3 linked regions of the Chroococcidiopsis sp. TS-821 genome follow. The main gene of each other region encodes a partner of the protein of the gene in region 3 in a complex. Links are inferred from orthologs where the notes say so. Each region holds a gene or a part of one and is shown on either strand. Other genes may lie near its edges. The genes, in order: B1A85_RS20775, nuoH and B1A85_RS09830.

Region 1 (10,512 bases), on a different replicon or contig from region 3:
CTTTCTTTCAAAAGTAACAATGCCATCAATCAGAGCAAACAAGGTGTCATCGCTACCGATACCCACGTTATTTCCAGGGTGAAATTTAGTACCGCGCTGGCGCACCAGAATATTACCAGCACGAACTGTTTCTCCACCAAAGCGCTTAACGCCTAGACGCTGCGCGTTTGAGTCACGACCGTTGCGGGTACTACCCGTTCCTTTCTTATGAGCCATAATTTCCTCTAGATCTCTATTTTTCTATTGTGCTTCATCAGCAGACTCTGTCTCAGAAGCTGCTTCAGGTTCAGCAGGTGCTGCGGCTGCGGCGGTAAATACAGAACCGTTGAAGCTAATCGAATTAATCATTAACCGTGTAATTTCCTGACGATGTCCCCGCTTTTTGCGTGTTTTCTTTTTGGGCTTCATCTTGTACACGAGCACTTTGCGATCGCGTAAATGACGCAAGACTGTTCCTTCTACAGTGGCTCCTTCCACAAACGGCTGTCCGATCGCAACGCCGTCGTCGTGCTGTACAAATAAAACTGATTCCAAAGTAACTTTCTCGTTAGGTTCAACGCTTAAGCGTTCGATATCGTAAAAACGACCAGGTTCTACTCTTAATTGCTTGCCGCCGGTTTCAATAATTGCGTATGTCATGGGATAGTTTCGTAACTTTGCCGTACAGGTAGCTGATCAGTTTGATTTTCAAGCTGCCAACTTTTGCTAATCGTTTACCTGATCCGAGCAGGATTTAGACAGCACAATCTATAATCTTATTAATAAAAATGGGTGTTTGTCAATAAAAATAGCTCTATGAGCTAATTGCTCATTCTCAATACACAAAAACATCGCTGTCAGGGATAATGAAGACAACGCTACAAAACTTAAACTTGCTGCTCTATGCCAAGAATTGAAACGAGAACGGAACCTATGGTGCTGAACATGGGTCCGCACCATCCTTCGATGCATGGCGTACTACGACTTATCGTCACTTTGGATGGCGAAGATGTAGTCGATTGCGAGCCAGTGATTGGCTACTTGCATCGCGGAATGGAAAAAATCGCGGAAAACCGCACCAATATCATGTACGTCCCTTACGTCAGTCGCTGGGACTACGCCGCAGGGATGTTTAATGAAGCTGTTACGGTCAACGCCCCGGAAAAGTTAGCTGATATTCCTGTCCCCAAACGCGCCAGCTACATCCGCGTCATCATGCTGGAGTTGAACCGCATTGCCAATCACTTACTGTGGTTGGGACCATTTATGGCTGACGTGGGCGCGCAAACTCCGTTTTTCTATATTTTCCGCGAACGGGAGATGATTTATGACCTGTGGGAAGCCGCCACAGGTTATCGCATGGTGAACAACAACTACTTCCGCATCGGTGGCGTAGCAGTAGACTTACCCTACGGCTGGGTAGATAAGTGCTTTGACTTTTGTGATTATTTTGAACCAAAAGTCGATGAATACGAACGCTTAATCACCAATAACCCCATCTTCCGCCGTCGCGTGGAAGGAGTAGGCACAATCTCGCGCGAAGAAGCCATCAACTGGGGACTGTCTGGACCAATGTTACGCGCTAGCGGCGTGAAGTGGGACTTGCGCAAAGTCGACCACTACGAATGCTACGACGATTTTGATTGGGAAGTGCATTGGGAAACAGCCGGAGATTGCTTCGCACGCTACTTAGTGCGGATTCGGGAAATGCGCGAATCTGTCAAGATTTTGCGTCAAGCACTGAAAGGATTGCCAGGCGGACCATTTGAGAACTTGGAAGCGAAGCGGTTAGCCGAAGGCAAGAAATCCGAGTGGAACGGATTTGATTACCAGTACATCAGTAAGAAAATCGCGCCCACGTTCAAGATCCCCAAAGGCGAACACTATGTTCGGATTGAAAGCGGTAAAGGCGAGTTAGGGATCTACATCATTGGCGACGATAATGTTTTTCCCTGGCGGTGGAAGATTCGTCCGGCAGATTTTAACAACTTGCAAATTTTGCCGCACATCCTCCGCGGAGTGAAGGTTGCCGATATCGTCACGATCCTCGGTAGTGTAGATATCATCATGGGTTCTGTAGACCGTTGATGACGCAACTGGTTAGTGACTCCCATCCGGCGTTGTGTGAGGCGATCGCGCTGCGGATAGCAGAAAGTCCGCAGCACCGCATTACTTTTGCAGAATATATGGATTTAGTGCTGTATCATCCTCAGCACGGTTACTATACAACCCACGCTACGCAGCTTGGTAAGCAAGGTGACTTTTTTACCTCACCGCATTTAGGCGCAGATTTTGGCGAGTTACTTGCTGAACAATTTCTGCAAATCTGGGAAATTTTAGAAAAACCGATTCCTTTTACGCTTTTAGAAATGGGCGCGGGTCAAGGTATTCTAGCGTCGGATATCTTGAACTATCTTGAAAGGCAGTATCCAGATTTTTTAGCAGCGCTTAATTACGTAATTATTGAGCGATCGCCTACTCTGATACAAGAACAGCAACAGCGACTCCACAAATACCACAGTCGCCTTCAGTGGCTGACGCTTGAAGAAATTCCCGAAAACTCAATTGTCGGCTGCTGTTTTTCCAATGAACTTGTAGACGCGTTCCCAGTACATCAAATTATTGTTCAAAACGGACAATTACGCGAAATTTACGTCACAACTGAGAAAACGGCTGATCCCCAAGCGACATTTACAGAAGTTATAGGCGAAGTTTCGACAAATAGGATTTTTGAGTACTTTGATTTCATCAAGATTGCGTTACCTTCTCCCGCTTATCCTGAAGGTTATCGTAGCGAAGTCAATTTAGCAGCTTTAGATTGGTTGAAAACGGTAGCAGCACGCCTTCAGCGAGGTTACTTGTTAACAATCGATTATGGATATTTGGCTAGCCGTTACTACAATCCATTTCGCCAAGGAACGCTACAGTGTTACTATCGCCATCATCGCCACAATAATCCTTATATTTACGTTGGAAAACAAGATATTACAGCGCACGTCGATTTTACAGCACTACAAGCATGGGGTGAACTGTGTGGTTTAACGACCGTTGGTTTGACGCAGCAGGGATTGTTTTTAATGGCTTTAGGATTAGGCGATCGCATTACTGCACTTGCGACATCATCGCCGCCATCAGTGCAAAAGCTACTACAGCGCAGGGATAGTTTGCATCAGCTAATCGATCCTATCGGACTTGGTGGATTCCATGTCTTAGTTCAAGGTAAAGCGATCGCGCCTACGCCACTTAAAGGTTTAAGTTCACCTTTAGTTTAAACGATTCGCGACAAGCGATCTGCTAGAGTTAGTAAAAGTAAATTTGCTTTGTCACATACTGCACGCGTTCAATTCCTGTCTGTCAACTTATTCTCGAAAGTACCTTTTCAGATTACCAAACTTCCGAGAATGGTTTTATTGTTTAATTGATGAGTTACACGCCTGAGGTGGGGCTAAGTATGTATCTCGATAGCACAATCCTCCGCAAGTGTGAGTGCATTTTTGATAACAGTAAATAAAGTGAGTTTAAAGTTCTAGAAGGAGACAAAAATGAATACCCATGACTTGTTGATGCTGATATTGCTACTTACACCTGGTATTCTCCTGTCAGTTTTGATTATGGCTACTTTTGCTGCGGGCGGTTAAGCTTGAACAATTTTGGTTGTCGATTTGTATAGTTAACCTTTATGCGAACGTTAGCTTTAACACAGTTAACTAAACAGTAATTTGCGTATTGTAAATTAGCCTTAACCTTGGCTAGTAGTAAATAGCTTCCCCAAGGCGCTCATAATCCATTGGTAGAAAAAACAGGTGATATACTAAGCAAAACTAGTTATATTCCAACAAGTGCATAAAAGTTGCGTAAAAGACAGGGATTTAAAGCTGAAAACTCAGCAAAATCAGCTATCTTAGTTTAGATGTTTATGTGCAAAAGGAGGATATATTATTCTGTCTTCTGACTTTTCTCACAATCGCACCTCTCTATCTTGGAGTTGATGAAGCAGACTTGTGAGTTAAGTATCGTAAATAAAGAAATCAAGAATACTTTTCTTTGCCAAACTTAGCGGTGCTACAAGTTTACAGTATCACCAAAGAATACTCATCAAAGTTGTCATTGGAAAACGAGCTTATAACTATGGAATCACAAGTGCAACCACCGGAATACAAAGACCCTACTACTTCGGAAACGATAGGTGTTTCAGATTCAGCACCTCTAGCTACTTTACCACCCTCTACACAAGACGAGCAGTGGCGACGTGTTGGCTCGCAAATTTCTGAATTCCTTGCCCAACTGCCTGATTATATTGGCAGATTTTTCAATGAGTATAAGCAGCCGATTATTACTGTCGGTTTGATTTTAGCAGCAATTATTACTGTCAAGGTAGTTCTAGCCGTGTTGGATGCACTCAACGACATTCCACTACTGGCTCCTACTTTTGAACTTGTAGGTATTGGTTACTCAATTTGGTTCGTAAATCGCTATTTACTGCAAGCTTCCAAACGGCAAGAGTTATCTCAAGAGCTGCAATCGTTGAAAAAGCAAGTAATTGGCAGTCAGCAACTACCAGAATCGTAAACAAGCTATTAACCATAGCCAAAGATGAGGGCGAGGGAAATTGTATTTGATACAACCTGCGCCCATTTATTTTGTTGATACGTTGATTTTCTTGCTGCGACTTCACTCGCCCAGCTTATCCAAATTTATTGTTGCTGTTGTACTATGTATTGCGATTGAATTGGCTCTACTCTTCCTGCACGCACTAACGCTTGGTAAATAGAGGCAGTTACCTCAGCACGGGTAGCATTGCGGTTTGGTTCTAGGACATTGGTATCAGGATAATTCACAACTAAACCAGCATCGGTTGCAGCTGCTACCTGCTCAACTGCCCAGTTAGGAATTTGATTAGCATCACCAAATATGCCTAAGGTTTGGTTAGGGTTTTGGGGTGCTGGTAAGTTTAAGCCACTTGCTAGGGCAACAAATACTTGGGCACGCGGAATCTGTTGTTGTGGTTGAAAGATATTTCCTGGATACCCTTGCATAAAGCCACTTCTAATCGCGCTACCAATTGCTGGAACTCCCCAGAAATCAGCGGGAACATCTGTAAAAGCGATCGCTTGTTCTGCTGGTCCTGGTTGTTCGTCAAAAGCTGCTTGTAAAATTGCGGCAAACTCCGCACGCGTTACTGGTTCATCGGGACGAAAATAGTCGCCAGCAAAGCCACTTACGATCCCGCGCGCCGAGAGCGCATCAATAAAAGGACGTGCCCAGTAATTTTCGGGAACATCAATAAACGCAATCGGTTGCAGTTGTTCTGGAGTCGGAGTAGGTGTCGGTGTTGGTGTTGCTTGCGGGACGGGCGCGGGAACCGGCACAATACCTGCAAAAGGTTGGGGTTGTGCGGGCGCCGGTACAAGTGCTTCGGGTGACGGTGCGGTTGGAGCAACTGGTGGCAGTGGTAGGATCGGTGTTGCTGTTGCCGCTGGTGGAGTTGGTGCCAATGGGGGAGTCACAGTCGGTGTAGGTGATGGTGTTAATAACCCTGGAATACCAACCCAGTCGAAACCGCGATCGCGACGACCAATTGACCAAAACAAAATTGCCCCAATAGCGCTCAAAGCAACCAAAACAGCAATAAATTCATCAAATCCTAAGGGACTTCTTGGCGATGACGGCGGGTCGGGAGGAAGATTTGTCATCTGAACTACCCAAATAGGTAAATCTAACTCTTAAAAAAGTAACCCACAGGTGCAAATTTTGAAATACTCCGTTTTGGAGAGTTTTACTGGAAAATTGCAAAGAAATTTGCCTCTAGAGAACTCGTAGTACGCTAGGAATGCTATCCACTGCTTCAAGAGTCCGAATTTCAGCTAAAGATGAGTGGAAATCTCCTTCGCGGACGTCGTGGGTGACAACGACAATTTCGGCCAAATCGCCTTGCAAACCAATTTGCACGATTGATTCTAGGCTTACGCCGTAGTTACCAAAACAAGTTCCTAATTTACCGATGACACCAGGACGGTCTTTTGTTAAAAAGCGGGCATAAAATCGCGTTGTGAGTTCAGCCATTGGGGCGATCGCGCAATAGTCTTGATGCGAACAAGCAAGTAATGGATTCGATTGCGTTTGCACGCGATCGCTTTTTGTTTTCAAGACGGCGGCGATGTTCATAATATCTGAAACTACAGCACTTGCCGTTGCCCCTGCCCCTGCGCCAGGACCATAAAACATTACTTGTCCCAAGGGTTCACCTTCGATTAAAATCGCGTTGTATACGCCCTGAATGCTCGCTAAAGGATGCGATCGCGTTACTAGCGTCGGGTGGACTCTGACGGAAAGTGCTGTAGAGGTTGGTGTCCGTTGCGCAATTGCTAAGAGTTTAATCACAAAGCCGAGTTTATCGGCGTACGCAATATCTGCTTGACTAATGCTGCGAATTCCTTCTGCATAAACTTCTTGTCGCTTGATACGCCCGCCAAACGCCAGCGACGCGAGAATCGCAATTTTATCTGCGGCGTCTAAACCATCTACGTCTGCACTCGGATCGGCTTCGGCGTAGCCAAGTTTTTGGGCATCGGCTAAAACTGCGTCAAAGTTGCTACCTTCAGTTTGCATTCGTGACAAGATGTAGTTCGTTGTGCCGTTGACAATACCTGTTACAGCTTGAATGCGATTAACGCTTAAAGCTTGCTTGAGGGGTTGAACCACAGGAATACCGCCACCTACTGCTGCTTCTAGCATGACGTAAACGCCCGCCGTATTTGCCGCTGTAAAGATTTCGTCGCCATAACGCGAAATTACGGCTTTATTTGCGGTGACGACGTGTTTACCGTGATGAATGGCTTTGAGAATGAGCGATCGCGCGGGTTCTAATCCACCTAAAACCTCGACAACAATATCTACCTCTGGCGCAGTAACTATTGATTCTAAATTTGTTGTCAATATATCTTTCGCAAGATTTATTTGACGTGCTTTGGCAAGCGATCGCACTCCTATGCGGTAGATTTCGATTTCTTGTAATAGTGGATGCCGTCCAGCAGGGTCGAGTAGTACCTGTGCAGTACCCGTGCCGACAGTTCCTAATCCTAGTAAACCTACTTTAAAATTCACAGTTTTTTTTGCACCAGTTCACCAAAAACAAGGGAGCAAAGAATCGAAGATTGGAGGTCGGGGAATCTGTTTTGTGTAAACAGGACTTCCATTGATGTTGTTTCCCCGATCTCTGACCTTTGATCCCTGACCTCTAGTACGTTTCTACGTGCCAGCGACCTGCTTTTTTCATTTGTTTCTGGTATTCCATCCAGTTGACACCATCTTTAGCTGCAGCCGCTGATAGTGCCTCATCGATCCCACCTTCCATACCCTTGAGACCGCAAATATAAGTATGCGTATTCTCCTGCTGAATCAATTGCCACAATTCATCAGCGTGTTCGGCTACGCGGTCTTGGATGTACATCCTACCGCCTTGGGGGTTTTTCTGTTCGCGGCTAATCGCGTACGTCAAGCGGAAGTTATCGGGATACTTCTGTTGAATTTCTTCGAGTTCTTTCTTGTAGAGAATATTTGGAGTTGTAGGAATACCAAAGATGAGCCACGAGAAGCCCTTAAATTCATAATCCGGGTTAGCGGCTTTTTCCTCATCTTTAAACATCCGCCACAAGTAAGCCCGAAAAGGTGCAATACCTGTTCCGGTAGCAAACATGATGATATTCGCATTCGGATCGTTGGGCAGCAGCATTTCTTTACCGACAGGACCGGTAATTTTGACATCTGCACCAGGTTCGAGATGACACAGGTAAGTTGAACAAACACCGTAAACAGTTTCTCCCGTCTCTGGATGTTTGTACTCGAGTTGCCGGACGCAAAGCGATACTGTTTTATCGTCAACAAAGTCGCCGTGACGCGTCGAGGCAATTGAGTATAGTCGAAGTTTTTCTGGCTTACCGTTTTTGTCGGTTCCAGGGGGAATAATACCGATACTTTGACCTTCAAGATAGCGTAAGTTACCTTCAGAGATATCAAATATCAGGTGACGGACAGTACCAATACCACCTTCACCGACTAACTCTTGATTTGAAATACACTTACCAATAAAAGGAGCATTCGGGCGATAGATGTTAACTGGAACATCAGCGTGCGATTCTTTAGCCTTTGCTTGAGTCATAGGCTTGCCTTTTGTTTCAGAAGTTTTTGGCTGTTGATCGTCTGATTTGATGGCATTACCTTTGCTTGTAGCAGTTGCAGGGGTGGCTGTTGCGCCATCTCCTTGACTTTTACTTGCTTGCATCTTCAATACAGAAGAACCATTGGTTACGCCATCAGCATTCATGGGGTGGATGCTAACAATTTTGCCGCCTAGACGAGTGATGCGCCGCATTTCTTGATTCATACGGCTGTAAGGCACTCTGATAAAGACACTACCGCTTTGACGAATGGGGTAGTTGGTTTTGTCAGTTTCTTCGTTTTGACGTAAACCTACTACTTCGTAAATAAAAACGCGGCTACCAGATACTGTATTGGCAGCACCATCAGCGGCGCTTGAGTTGTACATCGATGAATTTTCTCCGAACCCTACTTAACTTGTGACTGAACAAAGTTCCTGCCCAAAACAAATTTTACTGCCGCAGCACGGAAGTAAAAAATATTTAAAGACAGTAACCTTATTCATAGGAACCCCTACGACGCTCACTCGTTATTCAGCAACAATTGCAACAATGACACCTGAGCTTTTATCACCCTATCGGGTAAACAACTTGCATAATGTCAAGAGTGAGTCAGTTTTGATTTTTTTTAGAAAAATGCGCAACTAAACCTTAGCATAAGTACTGAGGACGATAACGCTCGCGTCAGCCTTGTAGAGTAGTTTACATTCTGGTAGGATCTACTATAACAGTAGGACTAAATACTTAACAGCTATATCTCCCGTCTCCCAAGTTGGGGATTGCTGGAGTGTTACGCGAAGACGCTGTCTCCTGTCAAGAGCTCTGTGGTGTTGTATCCACAGCTAGCTGACCAACAGAATAACCCCTGGGCTAAAGATAAGCGAAAACTTAGCAATTGACTCATCTTGTTGTTAGAGGACACCTATGACCAGTAAGCCGGACCGCGTGGTTCTAATTGGCGTTGCCGGAGACTCCGGATGCGGGAAATCCACCTTCTTACGCCGTTTAACAGATTTATTTGGAGAAGAATTTCTAACAGTCATCTGTCTCGATGACTATCATAGTTTGGATCGCAAACAGCGTAAAGAAACTGGAATAACTGCACTTGACCCAAGAGCAAATAATTTTGACCTAATGTACGAGCAGATCAAAGCGCTCAAGAACGGTCAAGCGATTGATAAACCGATTTATAACCACGAAACCGGCACAATCGATCCGCCGGAGCGGGTAGAGCCGAATCATATCATTGTCATCGAAGGGTTACATCCGTTGTATGACGAGCGAGTGCGATCGCTCCTCGATTTCAGCGTTTACTTAGACATCAGCGACGAAGTCAAAATTGCCTGGAAAATTCAACGCGACATGGCAGAACGCGGTCATCGTTACGAGGACGTGCTGCAAGCTATTAATGCGCGTCGCCCCGACTTCCAAGCGTACATCGAGCCACAACGAGAATTTGCGGATGTCGTGTTGCAGGTATTGCCTACCAATCTCATCAAAGACGACACCGAGCGCAAAGTATTGCGCGTGCGAATGCTCCAGCGCGAAGGTAAAGAAGGCTTCGATCCGGTGTATCTCTTTGACGAAGGCTCAACAATTCACTGGACACCTTGTGGTCGCAAACTGACTTGTTCGTATCCTGGAATGCGACTATTCTACGGCTCTGACGTCTATTATGGTCGCTATGTGTCGGTGCTAGAAGTTGACGGTCAGTTTGACCGCCTAGAAGAAGTCAGTTACATCGAGACGCATCTGAGCAACACTTCGACCAAGTATCCTGGTGAAATGACGCATTTATTACTACAGCACCGCGAGTATCCTGGTTCGAATAATGGTACAGGATTATTCCAAGTGTTGACAGGTTTGAAGATGCGGGCGACTTACGAGCGCTTGACGGCTGCTAAGTATAAAGAAGCTAAAGTTGCTGTTCAAGTTTAGAAGTACATACGAGACTTCTTCAGGGGCGCAGCAGAATGCGTCCCTTTTTTTTCTTCCATCACCCTGTGGCAAAATCTTATATAAGCTGTCCTCATATAGTCTTCCCTCCATGACCGCAATCGTGACCAATTTGCCTAGCCTCTACGAACCTTTCTCCACCGAAGCCAAATGGCAAAAAGCGTGGGAGGAAAACCAAATCTACAAAGCCAATCCCGAAAACGGCGGCGAACCCTACTGTATCGTCATTCCACCGCCGAATGTCACGGGGAGTTTGCACATGGGACACGCCTTTGAAAGTGCCTTAATCGATACATTAGTGCGCTACCATCGCATGAAAGGGCGCAATACCCTCTGGCTTCCTGGGACGGATCACGCGAGTATTGCGGTACAGACAATTTTGGAAAAACAACTCAAAGCTGAGGGGAAAACGCGCTACGAT
Region 2 (10,536 bases), on a different replicon or contig from region 3:
AGGGGCAGTTAAGTACAAATCAGTTTCCACGATTCCACTGATTGCGAAAACGCGCTTAGCAGTAGAAAAAGAAGTTCTCGAAACCGCAAACTGCATTGTTGCCACAAGTCCTCAAGAACAAGAGCACATGCGATCGCTCGTCTCCACAAAAGGTAATATCGACATTATTCCTTGTGGAACAGACATTCATCGCTTCGGTAAAGTTGACCAACAACAAGCAAGACAACAACTCGGAATCAATGCAGACACTAAAGTTATTCTTTATGTAGGTCGTTTTGATTTTCGCAAAGGTATAGAAACACTCGTACGCGCGGTTGCCCAATCGCAACTTAGAGGTAAAGCGGATCTCAAGCTGATTATTGGTGGTGGTAGCCGTCCTGGTCAAAGCGATGGCAAAGAACGCGATCGCATCGAAGGAATTGTTAATGAACTAGGAATGCAAGACATGACAGTCTTTCCTGGACGACTTGGTGATGAAGATCTACCTATTTACTATGCAGCAGCTGACGTTTGTGTTGTTCCTAGCCATTATGAACCCTTTGGCTTAGTCGCCATTGAAGCAATGGCAAGTGGAACGCCAGTAATTGCCAGCGATGTTGGAGGTCTACAATACACTGTGGTACCAGAAGAAACTGGATTACTGGCGCCACCAAAAGATAACGATGCTTTTGCAGCTGCGATTGACCGAATATTGAGTCATCCTGAGTGGCGAAATCAACTAGGTCGCGCTGCTAGAAAACGCGTAGAAGACAAATTTAGTTGGGATGGCGTAGCTACTCAACTTAGCGAGTTGTATGTCAAACTCCTAGAACAACCGGCGGTCTCCCCAAAAGATGAAGCTGTAGCAACAGCGTAGGCGAAGCTATGAGCATTGAATTTTGAGTTTTAGTTTAGATTGCGCTCGTTACAACTTAATATTCAGCACTCATAGCTTTAATATTATGTTTTTAGCTGGCAGCTACATAGTTGTCAGCTACTATTTTGGAATTGAGAGTTTTGGCGATCGCAACAAGATATAGCAGGAGTTAGAAGTCAGAGGTCGAGGGTCAGAATTAATCTTCCTTTAGGAAAATCAATCAGAGCTTTGATCGTGTCCTAACTCTATTGAATAGGGTTATACATATGCCAAAGATAGGCGCGTAGCTTTCTCTGTTTTTAGGCTTATACCAATTGGCGTGCAGACTTCATCCAATCGGGGGGTAGCATTGCAGTACAGTTTATGAAATTGTTGAAGTTAACATTGCAACACAGACTCATTGGCTAAAAGAAGTTATGACCGCTAGCTCAACTGTTCGTCAAATCCTGTCATCAGAACAAGGTTTATTGCCATACATACATCGCCGACTCGCAACTGATGAATTTGCTCACTTCCGATCGCAGTTTGGTTTTCATGCAGAAGAATCTTCTACTGAGGTCAATGGCGATCGCGCAGCGCAATTACAAATAACGCTATCAATTACTTTAAAGTTCTCCATTATTGTCGATCCTCAGCTTAGCGCTGATGATGCAATGATTTTGGCAATAGAGTTTCAAGAAATGATCGATAACTGTTTAGTCGCGTGGAGTCAGCAGAATACACAACTACTTTCTCCTATCACGCAGATTAAAGGCGCTTTTGGCAGGCTAGAAGAAGTTCGCTACCATGGCGGTTTTCTTCCTGGTTTTTTAATAGAACGCCAATTTCGTCTTAGCTACAAATCTTCTACAGCCACAACTGATAAATCAAGCTCGATTGCCAATGAATTATATAAACCTGGCGAAATAGTTCCTGAAAGCGGTTTGTATGAACTCACAGGTCCGCGCGGCGGTCACAAAGGACAAGAAGTTACAGCAACGAAGGGAGAACCATTTCCACCAACTCCAGAGCCAGGGATGCACTATCGGCTAGTCACCCCCACCAAGCATAAAAACAGCTAAAAAGCAATGTAAGTTAAATCTAAAGACAAACATCATGCTTGTTGAGATCGGTAATCGGTAATGGAAAGTTGAGCAACATTCAAACCAATGACCAGTTACTAATCCACTTTCCAGGTACGTTGCGAGCGCGATACCCAACTGTTAAAACTTCAACATTAAGGCAATTCCTAAAAATGGAAAAAGATCGAACCTCTAAGCAAAACTCTCATAGCCGTCCCGTTGACACAAATAACCTTGAGATTCAAGGCAAATTTATTGATGATGGCGAACGTCCGATTACAGCAAATAATTTTGTTGTCAAGGATACCTACGAGGAAGACGGCGAACGTCCGATTGCTGCGAATGAATTTAGCGGTCAGGAAACGCTCAATATAGATGGTAAACGTCCAATCGACCCAAGCGATCTAAAAGTACAAGATACTGTTTATGTGGATGGAGAACGCCCGATTGCTGCAGATAATTTTGAAGTCAAAGGTAGACTCAACATTGATGGAAACCGTCCGATCGCCGCAGACGAAGCTTTATCTGATATATCCACAGATTTTGTAGATTAGATAACAAATTTCTCAACCCTGGCGTGGACGGGAGGTTCGCGCCAGTTTCTACAACAAAATTCTTGCCTTCTTGTGGAAACTAGGAGCTAGACAAAAAGATACTTCACTGCCAAACTCGCCCAACAGGTGCAGTTCCCCAATTAAAGAGCTGTTAACACTGTTGTTCCAAACTCTGACCTTTTCTTTTGCTTACCCACTTTATGGCATAGCAACGCGTGGTAAGCGATGTTTGAAACCGCAAAGAATTTCCCACGAAATCGTATTTAACTGATTTGCCCAGTCGTCGGCTGAAATTTTTTCGTCTCCATCCTCACCAAGTAGCGTCACAACCTCGCCTTCGCGAACATCTGCGATCGCACTAACATCCAACATCAGTTGATCCATCGTAATTGCACCAATTTGCGGAACTCGCTGACCGCGAATTAATACTGTCATGTGATTCGATAAGTTGCGCGGAACTCCATCTGCATAACCAATACCAACGACAGCTAACTGCATTGCGCGATCGCTCACAAATTTATGACCGTAACTGACTCCGGTTCCTGCAGGAATTGATTTGACTTGTGTGATGCGTGCTTTGACTTGCATAACCGGCTTGAGGTCAATCACCGATAGATGCGCAGCGGGATACAGTCCGTACATTGCTAAACCAACACGAACCATATCGTAGTGTAAATCTGGGGCGGTGAGCGTCGCAGCTGAATTTGCCAAATGCAACGCAGGTTGAGCGTGCTTGTGCTGAAATTGTCGAGTTGAGCGTTTGAGACGCGCGATCGCCTGCTCAAAATTTTGCTGTTGCTGCCTTAAAATTGTTTGGTCGAGGCTTTCTGCGGTTGCTAAGTGCGAATAAATACTGGCAATTTTTAAGTTAGGTAACCCTTGAATTAACTGGACAAACTCGACAGCTTGTTGCCAAGGTGGTCCAAGTCGTGACATTCCTGTATCGAGTTTGAGGTGTACAGGTAATGCTTGATTCGTTGATTTCAATGTCTCCGCAAAAACAAGTGCTTGCTTGAAGCTACATAGTGTCGGCTGAAGTTGCCAATGCGCGATCGCTTTGATTTGTTCTGGCGCGTGCACTGCGCCTAAAATCAAAATTGGTGCGCTAATTCCTGCTTCTCGTAACTCGATGCCTTCAGGAACAGTTGCCACTCCTAACCAACTCGCCCCAGCTTGCAACACTGTCTGTGCTACGGTGACAGCCCCATGACCGTAAGCATCTGCTTTGACAACTGCCATCAATTGCGTTCTTGTAGATAGTAAACTTTTTAGCTGATCGACGTTGTGTGCTAAAGCTCCTAGGCTAATTTCTACCCAGGCGCGATCGCATCGCATCGTTGCTATTGGTTGCTGCTGACTTAAAGTCATTTTTGCTCCTCCACATCCACACTCGAATGAAAGCACTCGGCATTTAGCGCTCGGCTATTCGTTGATTTGATTAGGAAGTGTAGCTTTCAAACTGTGATTGTCACAAGTCCTGCTTGAATTTATAAACCTGTAAGTGCAAGTTTTCCTGGCAATATGTCTGTAAAAGAATTGACCGGACTTGCCGCTAAAGGCTGCATAGCGTGGTGTAGTTGTGTTACTATCTGTAAAAAATATTGGCTTGAGCGACCATCAATGGCTAAGGTTCTAGTCCTGAACGCCTCTTACGAACCGCTCAATATTACGAGCTGGCGGCGCGCAGTTGTTCTGTTAATCAAAGGCAAAGCTGAGCAGGTAGAACATAACGGTAAGCATCTCTATGCCGATTTTCCCCTGCCAACTGTTATCCGGCTGCGTCACTACGTACGAGTGCCTTATAAAGAAATTCCTTTAACTCGCCGTAATATTCTTCACCGTGACAGCCATACGTGTCAATATTGCGGCTATACAGGAGATGACCTAACGCTGGATCACGTTGTACCGCGATCGCGCGGCGGGGGTGATGCGTGGGAAAATATCGTTACCGCCTGCGTTCGTTGCAACGTCAAAAAAGGCAATCGCACTCCCCATGAAGCGCATATGTACCTTCATCATCTTCCCCGTAAACCTTACAGTAGCTTGTATTTTGAAGTTAGCAAGCATCTCAAAAGTGGGTTACATGATGAATGGCAAAAATACATTATTGGTCTTTAAATCATAAATAAATTGTAGTTTTAAGTGCTCGTTGTTTTTATATTCTTAATCATGCTTGGCTAAGTTCAATTAAGTATTAGTACTTAATAAAATGGAGAAGGGATTGAATACAAAGCAATTTACGGTGTAAGTCAATCGCAACTTTTAATACAGAATTTACCTCCAAAAAGAAATAGGCTTGAAGGATCAGTGTCGCACGCCCAAATTTTTGCGACAATTAGTAGTGTGTAGCCTCAATAGCTAGTTAATATCAAAAAGTTATTGACTGCCTCAATCGCGCCTCACACTCACAAAAATTCAGTTTATGAATTTGAATTCGTCTCACTTGTCAAATAGTTCGTACCCTCAAGAGCTGACAGAAGATCCTCATTTAGTAGCAACGGTGGAATTACCGGCTCCTGATACCTCCCCAATTGCCACGAGTGAACTGGGCAACTATCAAGCCCAGCGCAATCACTCTTTGATAATGCAAAAAGCAGATGCGTTGCGGCAAACCTTAGAACAACATCGGCAAGAGCGTCAGCTTGTCATTCTACAGGATTTTCCCGACCCAGACGCGCTTTCGAGTGCTTGGACTTATCAATTAATCGCGCAGGAATACGAAATTCACTGTGATATTGTCTATGCTGGTACGCTCAGTCATCAAGAAAACATTGCGCTTGTTAAGTTGACTGGCTTACCTGCACAACGCTGGACAGTACAGGCAGCTAAAAGCAAAGATTTATCAATGTACACAGGTTGTGCTCTGATCGATAATCAGGGAACAACGAGCCAGCTACTATCAGTTGTCCAAGAAAGTGGAATTCCAATTACAGCAATTATTGACCATCATAGTTTCCAGGGAGATTTAAAAGCCGAGTTTATTGATTTGCGCCCGACGGTTCGCGCCACAGCAACAATTTTTACGCAATATCTCCAAGCAGGATTACTCAAACTCGATAGTAGTGTTGCCCAGCACATCAAGTGTGCGACTGCATTAATGCATGGTTTGCGTTCAGATACAGACCGCTTAATGCAAGCCCAAGAAGAAGATTTTTTAGCGGCTGCCTATCTCAGTCGGTTTTATGACGCGCAGTTACTCAACGCCATTTTACAAGCAAATCGCTCAAAACGCGTCATGGACGTCATCGAGCGATCGCTAAAAAACCGCATAGTGCAAAATAACTTCTCCATCGCAGGTGTAGGTTACCTACGCTATGATGACCGCGACGCCATCCCCCAAGCGGCAGATTTTCTGGTAACAGAAGAAAACGTACACACCGCAGTTGTTTACGGAATTGTGCACGACGAAGACGAAGAACTCGAAATTGTTGTCGGTTCGTTACGCACAACAAAACTAACACTAGACCCTGATGAGTTTATCAAAGAAGCATTTGGACAAGATAGTCACGGACGCTTTTTTGGTGGTGGTCGGACAAGTGCGGGAGGTTTTGAAATCCCAATTGGTTTTCTGTCGGGGTATATCGAAACATCAGAGTACGCTAAGAAAAAGTGGGAAGTCTTTGACGCTCAAATCAAACAAAAACTCTTGCGGCTTGTCAACCCCAAAGATAATCCAATTCAAACCGAATAAAGTAAGACAAACAAGCTGAGTGTCCTACCCGTAGCCTACGACTATAACAGCAGTGGAAATCTATTTGATTCGGCACGGCATCGCGCAAGAAAGAGAAATTGGTATCCCCGATGAAGCGCGATCGCTGACTACTAAAGGGCAAGATAAAACGCGACAAGTGGCAGCACGCTTGTACGAGTTAGGCGTGCGGTTTGATGTGATATTGACGAGTCCTTTGGTGCGATCGCGGCAAACTGCAGAAATTTTGCATCAGTACAAACTAAGTCAGAACATGACTGAATCAGCTCTCCTTGCGCCTGACGGTAGTATCTATGATTGGTTAGCCTGGTTCAAAGCGCAACAATACCCCCAAGCAACACAATTAGCCCTCGTCGGTCATCAACCAAATTTAGGACAATGGGCAGAAATTCTTGTATGGGGAGAAGACCGTGCTAAGCTAATACTAAAAAAAGCAGGTATCATTGGGTTAGCGCTACCAGAAACAGAAGTACTTATTGGTCAAGCCCAGTTATTTTGGTTGACTCCACCAAAGTTTTTGTTATAACCAAGAACAAGGTCAGGGATAAAGGGTTAGAGGTCAGGAAAAGACTCATTTTCAGAGGTTCGATGTAGCTTTAGTCGTAAAGAGAGCATTATATTTAGATGGATACGCAACGCGTTCGCATCCAATTTCTAGTTGCAAAATGTTCCCTAACCTCTGACCCCGCCAAAAGATAATTCTGGTAAAAAGAGCGACACATCACCAGTTTCTGGTAAGTTAGCGTAGAGTATTGTACTGAAACACAAGCAGCTGGTGTAGCCATGTCCGTCTGCGAATTTAAGCCAGGTTTAGAAGGCATTCCCGCCGCCCAATCTAGTATTAGCTTTGTCAATGGACAAGAAGGAATACTGGAGTATCGCGGTATCCGCATTGAAGACCTTGCGGAGAATAGTACCTTTTTGGAAACAGCATATCTTTTGATTTGGGGTAAGCTGCCCACAAAAGATGAATTGATGGAATTTGAACGCGAAGTTCGCTATCACCGTCGGATCAAATATCGCATTCGGGATATGATGAAGAGCTTTCCTGAAAGCGGTCATCCGATGGACGCATTACAAGCTTCCGCCGCCGCACTTGGTTTATTTTATTCTCGCCGCGACCTAGATAACCCTGTTTATATTCGGGATGCGGTCGTTCGACTCCTCGCAACAATTCCCACAATGGTTGCCGCGTTTCAGTTGATGCGCAAAGGTAATGACCCAGTACGCCCGCGCGACGATTTAGATTACTCGGCAAACTTTCTTTATATGCTCAGCGAACGCGAACCCGACCCACTAATGGCAAGGGTTTTTGATGTTTGCTTAACACTTCATGCCGAGCATACCATGAATGCTTCGACATTCTCGGCGCGAGTTACTGCTTCGACACTTACCGATCCTTACGCAGTTGTTGCTTCCGCAGTCGGAACCTTAGGGGGACCCTTACACGGTGGTGCCAATGAAGAAGTGATCGGCATGCTAGAAGAAATTGGCTCGGTAGAAAATGTGCGCCCCTATTTAGAAGATCGGCTGCAACGCAAAGCAAAAATTATGGGCTTTGGACATCGCGTTTACAAAGTCAAAGACCCAAGGGCAACTATTTTGCAAAAGCTTGCCGAGCAGATGTTTGATAAGTTCGGCTACGACAAGTACTACGATATTGCAGTTGAATTAGAGCGCGCGATCGCTGAAAAACTCGGTCACAAAGGAATTTATCCCAATGTTGACTTTTATTCGGGATTAGTGTATAGGAAAATGGGAATTCCTACAGACTTATTTACGCCAGTGTTTGCGATCGCCCGCGTTGCTGGTTGGTTAGCGCACTGGAAAGAACAAATCGCCGAAAATCGTATTTTCCGTCCTACCCAGGTATACACGGGTGACCATAACGTTCCTTATATACCAATCGAGCAACGTTGAAAGAGGGGTGAGGGGTAAGTGACTAGTAGTTAGCGATCGGTGGTGAGTTATGAGTTTTGAATAGATAGAAAGTATTCTTTCTCTGCTCCTCTGCGTCTTCTGCCCCCTGCTTTTCCTGCTATGGATAGCAAAACTAAACACAAGTATAAGTAGAATTTCTTAGTGAAGGTTTTTGGGAGCTAACCAGAGAACGATATACTAGGCATTGAAAGGTAAAAATATCTTCACAATCAAGATATTCCTGAACAAAGTAGGGAGTAAATTTACAAATATTAACTACAGCGGCGATGGCGATCGCCATCATGCGACAACTTCACCACAGAAAACATGAGTACAGGAATTGATCTCCAAGGAAGTTTCATCAAATCGCTGATCGACTTAGGGCTACCGGCAGGCGCAGCCAAAGCTATTTGGATGCCAGTCCCGATGGTATTAATGTTAATTGGCGCGACTGTAGGAGTACTAGTAACCATTTGGCAAGAACGGAAGATTTCAGCAGCCGCCCAACAGCGCATTGGTCCTGAATTTATGGGGCCGTTTGGCTTATTATCTCCAGTCGCCGATGGTATCAAGTTCGTATTTAAAGAAGACGTCATCCCTGCCAAGTCTGACCCTTGGTTATTTACTTTAGGACCAATTATTGTCGTCCTTCCAGTCTTTTTGTCTTATCTGATTGTGCCGTTTGGCGAAAATCTGGCAATTACAAACGTGGCCACAGGAGTCTTTTTGTGGATTGCGTTATCGAGCGTGCAACCGATTGGATTGCTGATGTCAGGCTATGCGTCAAACAACAAATACTCACTACTCGGCGGTTTGCGGGCAGCTGCACAATCAATCAGCTATGAAATTCCCCTAGCGCTTGCAGTCCTTGCGGTCGCTATGATGTCGAATAGCCTTAGTAGCATCGATATTGTTGAACAGCAATCAGGCTATGGTATTTTGGGTTGGAATGTCTGGCGACAGCCAATCGGATTCATTATCTTCTGGATTGCGGCGTTAGCAGAATGCGAACGAATGCCTTTCGACTTACCCGAAGCCGAAGAAGAACTTGTTGCAGGTTATCAAACCGAATACGCAGGGATGAAGTTTGCGCTGTACTACGTTGCTTCCTACGTTAACTTGGTACTGTCAGCGCTCCTTGTCACAGTTTTGTATTTAGGCGGTTGGGAATCTCCGATTCCGATCGAATTGATTGCCGGATGGTTGGGCATCAGCGAAGCAAGTCCTTGGTTAGACATTGTAGACGCCTCGTTAGGCATCACAATGACCGTACTCAAAGCCTACTTTCTTGTTTTTACAGCAATTTTACTACGCTGGACGGTACCTAGAGTACGCATTGACCAGTTACTCGATTTAGGATGGAAGTTTTTGCTACCCGTGAGTTTGGCAAATCTACTGTTAACCGCAGCCTTGAAGCTTGCCTTTCCCGCTGCCTTTGGTGGATAGCAATTAGCTCAGTGCTAAAGCTACATAAAGAGAGAGACACCCCATGTTAAAGTTCCTCAAACAAGTCGGTGACTACGCAAAAGACGCTGTACAAGCTGGTCGCTATATCGGTCAAGGATTATCTGTTACCTTCGACCACATGCGGCGTAGACCGGTTACGGTACAATACCCTTACGAAAAACTGATTCCCTCCGAACGCTTCCGAGGTCGTATCCACTTTGAATTTGATAAGTGTATTTCCTGCGAAGTTTGCGTGCGGGTTTGTCCAATTAATTTACCTGTTGTTGATTGGGAATTCGATAAAGCGAGTAAGAAGAAAAAACTGAAACACTACAGTATCGATTTCGGTGTGTGTATCTTCTGCGGTAACTGCGTCGAATATTGTCCGACAAACTGTCTGTCGATGACCGAAGAATACGACTTGTGTACGTACGATCGCCATGAGTTAAACTACGACAATGTCGCCTTAGGACGCTTGCCTTATAAAGTCACCGATGACCCAATGGTGACACCGTTGCGCGAACTCGTTTACCTACCCAAAGGCGTGATGTCACCTCACGATTTACCTGCCAACACTCGTGGCGCGGGTCTACATCCCGAAGAGATTTTAGAACAGCAGGAAAAGTAGTATTTTTTTATATAGAGTGGGTGAGGAGCATTAATTGTTAGTGGAACGCGCCATTAGCAATTCTTCTATTAGCAACTAGCAAAGGACAAAAAGTTGTGAATTTAGCTGAAGGAGTACAAATTGTTTCGTTCGGCATCTTGGCTGTGATGATGATTGGTTCAGCCCTCGGTGTTGTGCTGTTTTCTAACATCGTTTATTCTGCCTTTCTACTGGCGGGCGTATTTGTCAGTATTTCGGGAATGTATTTGTTGCTCAATGCTGATTTTGTGGCAACAGCCCAAGTGTTAATTTATGTCGGAGCAGTCAATGTATTAATCTTGTTTGCCATTATGCTGGTGAACAAGCGCGAAGACTTCAAACCG
Region 3 (10,384 bases):
GCCCTGGGGCGCGGCGAGCCACTGCCTGCAGATATCGCCAGTGCGATTGGTGTTGCTGCGGGGAGAAGGGTTAACCTTGGTGCGTTGCGATAACGAGTATTCTCAAAAACTAATATTTTTGAGACTTATAGGCGATCGCATGTGAGGAGCTACAATTTTTACTTCTGCACTCAGTAGTTATTTTTTTACTTAATGAGGAGCGATCGCCTTTATTTTCGTCTGAGTTATTCACATTAGTGAATTGAGAATAGTCATAAACTAAATTTACTTTTACCAACTGTTCGAGTAAATCTTATGCAATAAAACTGTTGCATCTCAATCGCATAACATTTCCATTTATTCTGTAACATACAGCATATTTTTTGAGGCAGCAATTCAATTTTAAGAGATTTTTTAAAGCTCGCAAAAGCATAACTTTCATATATTCAACTTTTCAAAAAAATCCACTTGAATTTTGACACAAAAAAGTGTATTCTTTTTCCGACTATATCTTTTTGTAAAGCGATGCTTTACCATCAATCCTGTTGTTAGGTGAGGAGGTTGTTTTTCAACGTGCAAGCTTTCAAACATAAGCCATTTGCCGTTTGGAGGTTTAAGTTCAAACTAAAACATAAAGTTATTATTTCTAAAAATTTTATGAGAATCGTCATCTCTAAAAAGTGCCTTGGCTAAGGTAACAATTTGCAAATAATACTGAAAAATCTTTCTACACTTTAGCATTCTGTGCAATGGCTATTAGTTATAGAAAGTAAGTATTTTTATGCCTAAATCAAAAGTAGATTGTGAATATTCTGGTAAGCTCCAATCACGTTTTGATTAGTCATCACAACCAACATAAGAGCAATTTTCAGCAAAGAAACTGACTTAACACAAAGGTTAAGAACAACAGCCATTTTTTACTACCTGACACTATGGAGAGCAATGATGAGCAATCAAAGTAATAAACACAAGCACACTTCTTTTGTATTCCTAGTAAACCTAGTGACAGTATCATTAGCTATAGCTTCAGTACCGCGTATAGCAACATCTGCTACGCTGAATATTAAAAGCACTAGCTACTCCATTCCTAGTGGATCTTTCTTTGTATCACCTACAGGCAGTGAGAGTAATACAGGAAGGTCAGCAAATTCGCCGTGGCCAGTTGCCAAAGCACTTTCAGCAGCACCAAATGGTGCAACGATTGTCTTCCGTGGCGGCACGTATCGCAATTTAAGACTGCCATTAAACAAGCGCCTGACACTGCAAGCTTACCCGAACGAGCAACCCTGGCTCAAAGGCAGCATCGTCGTCGAGGGTTGGGTGCAAGAAGGCAACATCTGGCGCAAAGACGGTTGGAATCACTCGTTTCCACCCAATCAACAACCGCGAGCAATTGACCCAAAGTTTCCGATGGCCGGTCATCGCGACATGGTTTACATCAATGGCGTTGCCCTCAAGCAAGTAGGTAGCAAAGCCCGAGTTGCGCCTGGAACGTTCTATGTAGATGCACGCAACAAGAAACTGTACATCGGCAGCAACCCCAGTGGCAAAACGGTGGAAGCAACGACACAAGAAGAAGGAATTGTCGTTTGGAATAGCGCGAGCGCAGGTTCAGTCATTCGCGGGCTAGGGTTAGCACATTATGCCAATGAAGGCATCAAGATTGGCGCGGCGAATGTCACTGTGGAAAACAATACCTTGGCGTGGAATGGTCTCAATGGCATATCTGTGATGTCTGGTGGCGCGAAGCTACAAGGCAACGTCATCAGCTACAACGGTCGCATGGGCGTGAGTGGCATCCGCGCACATCGGTTGTTATTGGAGAACAACACAATTAGTCACAACAACACAGAAAACTTCTCGCAATCGTGGAGTGCGGGTGGAGCAAAAGTAATTTGGACTGATGGGGCAGTGATGCGCGGCAACACCGTTCACAATAACAGATCGATTGGTCTGTGGATTGATGAATCCTCCACCAACTCGACGGTTGTGAACAACACGGTGCGCAACAACAGCAGCAATGGTATTTCGATGGAGATATCGCACAAAGCAATCATTGCGTCCAATGTGGTGACAGGCAACGCGCCCGCAGGCATTATCATCCTCAACTCCTCGAGCGCGCGCATCTACAACAACACGCTTGCCCGCAACCAAGCTAATCTTTTAGTTCAAGAAACCTCGCGCAATAATACAAAATCGAACGAAATCGCCAAAGGAATAACTTGGATTACGCGCAACACCGTTGTCAAAAATAACATCTTTTGGAACTCAACTGGTACGATGTTTTTTGCTCCTGGCTGTGCAGTTAAAGAACCATCAAATTTAATGGTTCCAATAACAAACAATAATGCGCACTACCGTACTTCTGCTAGCCGACCTATTAATTTCATTTGGGGACTCAATGGCAATCAATGCTCTCAAAGTTTTAGTTCCTTGGCAAGCTTCCGTTCAGCAACAGGATTAGAAGCAAACAGTCTTGATATTGTTAGTACGAGCGATCCCTTTTTTGTCAATGCTGCAGCCGATGACTTTCGACTGAAATCAGGAAGTCCAGCCCTGGGGCGCGGCGAGCCACTGCCTGCAGATATCGCCAGTGCGATTGGTGTTGCTGCTGGTAGCCCAGTTAACTTAGGAGCGCTCAGATTCTAGTATTAGAATATAATCGCGAGATGTCTGACGATCGCAGTCTAGGAGCAATAGGCTTGCAGCTAATTCTTTACGCGTGAAAATTTGTCGTTGAGGGAGTGTGAGTGGAAGCTGAATATCAAAACTTTTTGATTCGCGATTGGCAACCAAGCGATCGCACTCCTGTTACTCAAATTATTCGCTCGGTCCTTGCTGAATATCATCTTGATTTTGAGCCTCGTGGCGCAGATTGCGATGTTGTCGATGTTGAAAACTATTATCTTGCAACTGGCGGCGAGTTTTGGGTAATTCAACAAGACAATCAATTAGTTGGTACGGGCGGATACTACCCTGTGAAGCGTGGTGAAAAAGCAGTAGAAATTCGCAAAATGTATTTGTTGCCTCACGTGCGAGGCTTAGGATTAGGTAAGTACTTGTTGCAACAGTTAGAGAAAGCGATCGCGGCACGTGGTTTTAAACAGATCTGGGTTGAAACGGCAAGCGTTTTAACTACAGCGGTCAAGCTCTATGAAAGTTACGGTTACCAACCTGCTAGCGGAGTAGAAACTCCACGCTGCGATCGCATTTATGTCAAACAGTTGCTTAGAAACCCTAACGACTAGTAAGCATCCTGCAGTTCGTAGAATTCGGGTGAAATATAGTCTTTTCTTAACGGCCAACCTACCCAGTCTTCTGGCATGAGGATACGCTTTAAATTTGGATGTCCTTCGTAAACGATCCCGAACATATCGTAAGACTCCCGCTCTTGCCAGTCAGCAGTTTTCCATATCCAGTACACCGACGGTACTTTCGGATTTTCTCTTGGTAAGAAGACTTTCAGCCGTACTTCTTCGGGGCGGTCAGCATTGTCACTCACCTTAATTAAGTGATAAACACTCACCAAATCTTGTCCAGGTCCCAAATCATAGGCGCACTGGCACTGCAAATAATTAAACCCGTAAGCATACAATGCCGTAGCAATTGGTAAAAGATAATCGCTTTCTACCTTAATAATTTCTACGCCTAAATGATCGGGCTCCATCACTTCATGCTCGAAGCCGTTGTCAGTCAACCATCGTGAAATCTTACCCGCTTCGACTATTTGCGATGCTTCACTGCTTTCAACTGCCTCTGGTTTTTCGGGTTCTTCAGCCACGGTTTGCTTCCTCCTTTTCTACTGCTTGAAGTGCAGGTGGTACAGGCATTCCTATCGCTTCAGTTAATTCTTTCGGTGCTGCGGTGCGAGTCTCTGAAAGTAAGTACTTACCTGTAAGCACTGGGGCGACACTCTTCATGCTATGCGTTGTACTGTAGTAGCGATGCGTTTGCTTGACTTGACCCCGCTCTTGAATTGATTCGTTGGCGATTTTTTTACGTAACTTAATAATTGCGTCCATAATTGCCTCTGGACGAGGTGGACAACCAGGAAGATAAACGTCTACAGGAATTAGTTTATCAACGCCCCGCACTGCCGTTGGCGAATCAACACTAAACATACCTCCTGTAATCGTACAAGCACCCATCGCGATTACATACTTCGGATCGGGCATCTGCTCGTAAAGACGAACAAGCTGAGGTGCCATTTTCATCGTGATCGTTCCCGCGGTGATAATCAAGTCGGCTTGTCGCGGACTCGAACGAGGAACTAAGCCAAAACGGTCAAAATCAAATCTTGAGCCGATGAGTGCCGCAAACTCAATAAAGCAGCAAGCAGTACCAAACAATAATGGATATAAGCTCGATAGCTTTGCCCAGTTGTAGAGGTCATCAACTGTTGTCAGAATAACGTTTTCTGACAGATCTTGTGTCACTGTAGGGCGCTCGATCGGATTGAGGATCTTCTCTTTTCGTGGATCCCATCCATCATTTGCTTGGTTCGTGATATTAGTTGGATTCATGACCATTCTAAGGCTCCTTTGCGCCAGGCATAGACAAGGGCAACAACTAGAATTGCAATAAAAATGAGAGCTTCAATAAACGCCAAAAGCCCTAGTCGATGGAAAGCAACCGCCCAGGGATACAAAAAGACTGTTTCCACATCAAAGATCACAAAGACGAGGGCAAACATATAGTAGCGAATATTGAATTGTATCCAAGCTCCACCGATAGGTTCTACGCCTGATTCGTAGGTAGTGCGTCGTTCGGGACCACCACCACTAGGTCGTAATAGCTTAGATGCAGAAAGCGCAAGTGCAGGCACTAGACTACAGACTAACAGGAAGCCTAAAAGGTACTCGTAACCACTAAGAACAAACACGATTGTTGATGTAAATAATTTTGTTACTTACTTTTACATTATATATCCCTAATGGTTACAGAGCCTGGCAAAACTTAACACCAACTGATTAAACTGAGTTTTCAACTTGATAGCTCCAGGTAATAACAAAGTGAAATTGTGTCATAATTTTTAACGTATATTTAAGAATTGCCCTCACATTATCCACTTTGTCTTTTGCTATGAGCGAATCAGTTGTAGAAAGCCAAGCACTAGATCGCTACGAGTGTCGCGTCTGTGGCTACGTTTATGAACCGACAAAGGGAGATAGCAAAGAAGAAGTTCCTGCTGGCACACCTTTTACAGAACTAGCATCTTCTTGGCGGTGTCCTGTTTGTGGCGCGAGGACTTCTCAATTTGAAAATATAGGTCCAGCTGGAAAAGCCTCTGGCTTTGAATCAAACCTGGGCTATGGTATCGGCGTCAACAAGCTAACCCCAGCCCAAAAAAATATTTTAATTTTTGGCGGTCTGGCTCTTTGTTTTTTGCTGTTTATGAGTCTTTATGGGCTAAAATAAGTCCGCTTCTTGAATCATAAGGTTCAGGGTTCAGAGCGTAGGACGTATTGTTATCTTGAACCAAATTTTGCTCGTTCTACGTAAGCTTGAAACCGACAACTAGAAATATCTCTCTTGCTTTGACGGCTAAACCCCGACCCTTAATCGTTTCTTTTTGTTACAAGATAAACAGATACTAATGCGTTCATTATTCAAAGTTTGGCAACAAGTTGTTGTTTTATTAGCAGTTGTTTTGTTATGTGTTGGGTGCAGTAACACGCCTTCTATCAGCAATAACCCGTGGAAGGTCATTACTGTACCAACAGAATCTAACCTGCAAGATATTGCTTTCAGTGACGACAATCATGGCTGGCTTGTAGGTAGTAAGGCAACAATCTTAGAAACAACTGACGGTGGGGAAACTTGGCAGCCTAGAACCTTGGATTTAGGTGAGCAGAATTATCTTTTTTCTTCAATCAGTTTTGCAGGACAAGAAGGGTGGATCGTAGGAGAACCATCTCTTTTATTACACACTACTGATGGTGGAAAATCCTGGGAACAAATTCCTTTAAGTGAAAAACTTCCTGGAAATCCCAATACAATTGTTGCTCTGGGATCGCACGCAGCTGAAATGACGACGGACGTAGGTGCAATCTATCGCACAACCGACAGCGGTAAAACTTGGAAAGCAATGGTGCAAGAAGCTGTTGGCGTCGTCCGTAATATTGCCCGCGCTCCAGATGGTAGGTATTTAGCGGTTTCTGCCAAAGGCAACTTTTATTCGACTTGGGAACCAGGTAAAGACGCTTGGGAAGGACATAACCGCAATAGTTCGCGCCGCGTACAAAATATGGGTTTTGCTCCTGATGGGCGTTTGTGGATGCTAGCGCGCGGCGGTCAAGTACAATTTACTAAAGCCGATAACCCTGACGAATGGGAAGAAGCTCAGTATCCTGAATTTTCTACAAGTTGGGGGTTGCTTGATTTAGCGTATCGGACTCCAGATGAAATCTGGATAGCAGGAGGCAGTGGTAATTTATTGTGCAGCTTTGATGGCGGTAAAACTTGGCAAAAAGACCGCGATGTAGAAGGAGTTCCCTCTAACCTTTATAAAATAGTTTTTCTGACACCAGAAAAAGGGTTTATTATCGGTCAACGCGGAATTTTACTTAAATATCAAGACTCTAGTGCAACTGCATAAAAGAGTTTGCCATCATGTCAATTAGATGATAGTCAAAAAAGAGGAATGCAGCAGGATTAAGTCATATAAAGGCGATCTTTCGTGTCGGTTTTCGGCGAACTATCAATGCTATAAGCGTTGGTACATAATAAGAGAAAAGACAAGGCGTTAGTTACTTTTTCTTAAGGTTTCATAGGATAATTGAATCATACGAGTTCGTAGAGGGAGGAAATCACAATGTCAGGCTCAACAGGAGAACGTCCGTTTTCGGATATTATTACCAGTGTCCGTTACTGGGTGATTCACAGTATTACTATCCCAGCTTTGTTTATTGCTGGTTGGCTGTTTGTTAGTACAGGTCTAGCGTATGATGTGTTTGGTACACCTCGACCTAATGAGTACTACCCTCAAGAGCGACAAGAATTGCCGATCATTAGCGATCGCTATCAAGCCAAACAAGAGATTAAACAATTTATCAATACTAACGATTAATTCAAAGTTATGACAAGTAATACTAGAAGCAACGTCAATCAACCGATTCAGTATCCAATTTTTACGGTAAGATGGCTGGCAGTTCACACCCTAGCTGTACCAACAATCTTCTTTTTGGGTGCGATCGCCGCTATGCAGTTTATTCAACGCTAGGAGGAACTTATGCCCCCGCAAAGAACACCGAATCCTAACAACCAACCTGTTGAACTAAACCGCACTTCACTTTACCTCGGTTTACTGCTAGTTTTCGTTCTCGGCATCTTGTTTTCTAGTTATTTCTTTAACTAGTTGAGACGCATGCCGTGTCCTTGTCAATTTAAGTTGTTATTGCTGAAGGAGAATTAAGCTGTGTCTGGAAGTGGACGAATTCCTTTGTGGATCGTTGCAACTATTGCCGGTTTGGGTGTCATCACCATCGTAGGAACTTTCTTCTATGGTTCTTACACTCACCTAGGCTCTTCTTTATAAAGTAAACGAATAATTGCCAATAAACTTGGCAATCTTACAAGAAAAACCGCTTATCCGAGTAAGATAGGCGGTTTTTTAAATTGTTGTTGCTAGTAATTAACGATTAGCTATTAACGCGTATCTAGATTCCAGAAGGATCTTCGCGCTCAACGTAAATGAGCAACAATGCCATAGCGATAGCTGGAAATACTAAGCCAGTTAATGGAACTAAAATCGAGGGAAGAAAAGAAGCTGAAAACATATTTAATCCTAAGAAAATCGAGTCACGATTGAAAACGAATGTACTGCAATTTTTCACCAGATTTCTAAAATCTCAAAATTTTTAACAAATTTTGCACTTTGCTAGCAACCGAAAGAAGCCGCACTCTTAGAACAAACTTTAGCTTGATTTAATCTTTCTTTAGATTGGGTGCAGTGTTCAGTTTTTGTTACTAGTCGTCTCACTACGGCTTTGAGGTGGAAGCAACAGCGATCGCAAGAAAATTGTTCTGGGTTTTGCCCTGCGATAACCGTAGATTTAGGTAGACAGGTCAATAAAACCTGAAAATTTCAGTGTTTATCCTCATTTAATCTGTAGTTATATTAACGGATAATAGGGACGTTCTTATCAAGAAAGCTGTAAAAAAATATACGTACACTTTAATAAAATACTGACAAATCTTTAAATTTATACTCCAAGGAACTACTAGAATGAAAGCATATTTGTGCATAACGGCTTCCCATCGATTTGTTCAGTCGAGGCAGCACCCATTATGCCAATTATATTTAAACACTTAAGTTAGCTTTTTTACGGGGTTATCGCATGAGCGAGACAAGCCACCGTCGCATTGTCATAGGCGACATTCACGGTCACTATGATGGTTTAATTAAACTATTAGAAGCGATCGCCCCTGGAACCAGCGACCAAGTATACTTTTTAGGGGATTTAATCGACCGAGGACCGCAAAGCGCCTTGGTTGTAGACTTTGTACAGCAAAGTTCTTATCCTTGCTTATTAGGTAATCACGAACAAATGTTGCTCAACGTCCTGAGCGATCGCGCTTCGTACCATATGAAGCAAGCTTGGCTGTATAGTGGCGGCAATGCGACGTTAAATAGCTACAAAGACTTTACAATCCCTCAAAGTCATACAGAATGGATGCAAAGTCTACCAACTTACCTAGATTTGGGAGACATTTGGTTAGTTCACGCAGGGATAAATCCCAAAATTCCGCTAGAGAAACAAAACGCCGAACAGTTCTGCTGGGTACGCGATGAGTTTCACAGTATGCTTGAGCCTTACTTTCCTGACAAACTCATTATCACTGGACATACCATCACCTTTACTTTACCAGGAGTAAATTCTGGTGAAATCGCCCAAGGTAGAGGTTGGTTAGACATTGACACCGGTGCTTATCATCGTAAAAGTGGGTGGTTGACGGGATTAGACATTACGAATAACCTAGTCTATCAGGTGAACGTCTTTCGTAACGTTCTACGGACATTGCCATTAGCCGAAATTGTCACCGCAGTCGATCCGATAGACGTCGCCAATCGTTCTTCAGTCAAGCTATAACAAAGGTCGAATCCGCGCGCGATAAGCCGCAGTATCCAAGCCATCTCCGACATTAGCCGTTTGAGAGTCAATCGCATTGCGTAGCCGCGTAATCCGCTCGCCCGTTGCGGGGTGAGTGCTTAAGAAAGTTGGAATTGATCGCCCGTTTTGTTGCAGCAGCTTTTCCATAAAAGCAATCGTCGCCGAGGGTGCATAACCAGCCCGGATCGAGTTTGCTAACCCGCGTCGATCGGCTTCAAACTCATCTTCGCGACTATTCGGACGCCGTAGTGCCAAATCTACACCTATTTGTACCGCGCGGTTACGATCTAAGCCCGCAACCGAAGCAACGCCACTGGCGATCGCCGTTTGACGCATCTGCTGAATCGCGTGACGACTCGCAATGTGACCGATTTCGTGCGCAAGTACGCTCGCGAGTTGAGCTTCATTATCAGCCAGTCGAATTAAGCCTGTATTGACATAAACAAAACCGCCCATTGTCGCAAAAGCATTAATGCCCCTATCATCAACGACTTGGAACGTATAAGGAATACCACTGCGATCGCTCGCCGGAACTAACCGCTGACCAATTTGATTGATATAGCGATTAATATCAGAATTGCGGTAAAGACGAACTTCGCGACTGACCAGCTGTTGGTTAATTTGTCTTCCGAGCTGAACTTCCTGACTATCAGAGATATTCGATAACTGAATAATTTGAACTCCACGGATGAGCAAATCAAAAATTGAAAAGGCTTGCGATATGGCTGGCGTGCCCAACGACAGCGCCAACACGATAAACAGCGACAATAGCGGATAAATTAAACGACGTCGAAAACGATGCAAGATAAAAGAAAAATTCAACATACTCCGTTGCTGAAGCTAAAACGAGGTAAACAGCGTCAAGATTTTTTGAGTGGACAACGCTGCTGAAAAAAAGTACTAAATTATCAGACGTTCTTATCAATCTATATGTTGCAAATCAAACAAAATAGTCATGAGTCTTACTGATGACCTATTAACGACTTTATCCAGTAACATAATTTGCAACTACACCCGACATTCGACGACAGACGTGATAAGCTGGGCGACGGTGGTTAACTTTTCAGAATCATGGCTATTTTGGATTCTAAAGGACGCTTGTTTGGCAAGCTTAGTATTCTCGACTTAGGGGCAGCTTTAGTAATCCTCCTAGTGATCGTTGGCATCTTTTTCTTTCCAGGAACTTCTGGTTCGGTTGCTCAAGTTGGCGTGACAACAAAACCGATCGAAGTTGACTTAGTTGTTCGGGGCTTAAATGTCCGCGATCCGCAACAACTATTCAATGAAGGATT

Evidence for each region.
Region 1: the proteins of B1A85_RS09830 (region 3) and B1A85_RS20775 are in contact, whole or in part, in a cryo-EM structure (PDB 6KHJ), measured with the Thermosynechococcus vestitus proteins. The link is inferred for Chroococcidiopsis sp. TS-821 from one-to-one orthologs. Residues at the interface, in WP_011056552.1 of Thermosynechococcus vestitus: Leu46, Met47, Tyr48, Thr50, Ala51, Cys52, Phe54, Ile55, Glu56, Ala58, Ala59, Ile61, Gly62, Ser63, Arg64, Phe65, Asn76, Pro78, Thr89, Thr91, Lys93, Met94, Ala97, Leu101, Met123, Phe124, Ser126, Asp127, Ser128, Tyr129; in WP_011057128.1 of Thermosynechococcus vestitus: Pro17, His18, His19, Pro20, Ser21, Met22, Val25, Arg27, Met29, Thr31, Ile38, Asp39, Cys40, Glu41, Pro42, Val43, Ile44, Gly45, Tyr46, Leu47, His48, Arg49, Gly50, Met51, Lys53, Ile54, Asn57, Arg58, Pro65, Tyr66.
Region 2: the proteins of B1A85_RS09830 (region 3) and nuoH are in contact, whole or in part, in a crystal structure (PDB 6Y11), measured with the Thermus thermophilus proteins. The link is inferred for Chroococcidiopsis sp. TS-821 from one-to-one orthologs. Residues at the interface, in WP_096411117.1 of Thermus thermophilus: Arg16, Glu17, Gly18, Leu24, Leu27, Val28, Trp30, Gly31, Arg32, Asn34, Ser35, Trp37, Thr54, Asp55, Ala56, Asp59, Ala61, Arg62, Phe63, Gly64, Glu66, Val67, Phe68, Arg69, Ala70, Ser71, Arg73, Gln74, Ala75, Asp76; in WP_096411122.1 of Thermus thermophilus: Arg36, Val44, Arg45, Met46, Gly47, Pro48, Asn49, Arg50, Val51, Leu57, Gln58, Ala61, Asp62, Ile64, Lys65, Ile67, Phe68, Lys69, Glu70, Ile72, Val74, Glu223, Ala224, Glu225, His233, Thr234, Glu235, Tyr236, Ser237, Trp241.

The regions. Positions count from the first base shown.
Region 1 is NZ_MVDI01000012.1:43,776-54,287, reverse strand. The notes cover bases 1-2,974. They hold B1A85_RS20775 (NAD(P)H-quinone oxidoreductase subunit H), read left to right. Parts: upstream 1-882; coding sequence 883-2,067; downstream 2,068-2,974. Other genes in these bases: B1A85_RS20770 (class I SAM-dependent methyltransferase), read left to right, coding at 2,067-2,974; rplU (50S ribosomal protein L21), read right to left, coding at 241-639; rpmA (50S ribosomal protein L27), read right to left, coding at 1-216. Also shown: more of B1A85_RS20770, read left to right, coding at 2,975-3,251; B1A85_RS20765 (CAAD domain-containing protein), read left to right, coding at 4,108-4,548; B1A85_RS20760 (S-layer homology domain-containing protein), read right to left, coding at 4,674-5,672; B1A85_RS20755 (homoserine dehydrogenase), read right to left, coding at 5,785-7,083; petH (ferredoxin--NADP reductase), read right to left, coding at 7,217-8,524; B1A85_RS20745 (phosphoribulokinase), read left to right, coding at 9,060-10,073; B1A85_RS20740 (valine--tRNA ligase), read left to right, coding at 10,183-10,512.
Region 2 is NZ_MVDI01000001.1:1,664,613-1,675,148, forward strand. What follows is about bases 7,489-10,486. They hold nuoH (NADH-quinone oxidoreductase subunit NuoH), read left to right. Parts: upstream 7,489-8,427; coding sequence 8,428-9,546; downstream 9,547-10,486. Other genes in these bases: B1A85_RS07585 (citrate synthase), read left to right, coding at 7,489-8,100; ndhI (NAD(P)H-quinone oxidoreductase subunit I), read left to right, coding at 9,590-10,174; B1A85_RS07600 (NADH-quinone oxidoreductase subunit J), read left to right, coding at 10,270-10,486. Also shown: B1A85_RS07550 (glycosyltransferase family 1 protein), read left to right, coding at 1-856; B1A85_RS24385 (hypothetical protein), read left to right, coding at 1,273-1,917; B1A85_RS07560 (hypothetical protein), read left to right, coding at 2,091-2,471; alr (alanine racemase), read right to left, coding at 2,670-3,839; B1A85_RS07570 (HNH endonuclease), read left to right, coding at 4,092-4,589; B1A85_RS07575 (bifunctional oligoribonuclease/PAP phosphatase NrnA), read left to right, coding at 4,894-6,162; phosphohistidine phosphatase SixA, read left to right, coding at 6,215-6,706; more of B1A85_RS07585, read left to right, coding at 6,964-7,488; more of B1A85_RS07600, read left to right, coding at 10,487-10,536. UniProt on the Escherichia coli protein: NDH-1 shuttles electrons from NADH, via FMN and iron-sulfur (Fe-S) centers, to quinones in the respiratory chain. The immediate electron acceptor for the enzyme in this species is believed to be ubiquinone.
Region 3 is NZ_MVDI01000002.1:484,270-494,653, forward strand. The notes cover bases 2,628-5,473. They hold B1A85_RS09830 (NADH dehydrogenase subunit K), read right to left. Parts: upstream 4,503-5,473; coding sequence 3,753-4,502; downstream 2,628-3,752. Other genes in these bases: B1A85_RS09815 (nitrous oxide reductase family maturation protein NosD), read left to right, coding at 2,628-2,628; B1A85_RS09820 (GNAT family N-acetyltransferase), read left to right, coding at 2,730-3,227; B1A85_RS09825 (NAD(P)H-quinone oxidoreductase subunit J), read right to left, coding at 3,224-3,760; ndhC (photosynthetic/respiratory NAD(P)H-quinone oxidoreductase subunit C), read right to left, coding at 4,499-4,861; B1A85_RS09840 (rubredoxin), read left to right, coding at 5,062-5,397. Outside these bases: B1A85_RS09810 (nitrous oxide reductase family maturation protein NosD), read left to right, coding at 1-93; more of B1A85_RS09815, read left to right, coding at 982-2,627; B1A85_RS09845 (photosynthesis system II assembly factor Ycf48), read left to right, coding at 5,576-6,577; psbE (cytochrome b559 subunit alpha), read left to right, coding at 6,794-7,048; psbF (cytochrome b559 subunit beta), read left to right, coding at 7,058-7,201; B1A85_RS09860 (photosystem II reaction center protein L), read left to right, coding at 7,211-7,336; B1A85_RS09865 (photosystem II reaction center protein J), read left to right, coding at 7,397-7,516; psaI (photosystem I reaction center subunit VIII), read right to left, coding at 7,638-7,757; B1A85_RS09875 (metallophosphoesterase family protein), read left to right, coding at 8,319-9,071; B1A85_RS09880 (M48 family metallopeptidase), read right to left, coding at 9,066-9,917; B1A85_RS09885 (DUF4330 domain-containing protein), read left to right, coding at 10,164-10,384. UniProt on the Escherichia coli protein: NDH-1 shuttles electrons from NADH, via FMN and iron-sulfur (Fe-S) centers, to quinones in the respiratory chain. The immediate electron acceptor for the enzyme in this species is ubiquinone.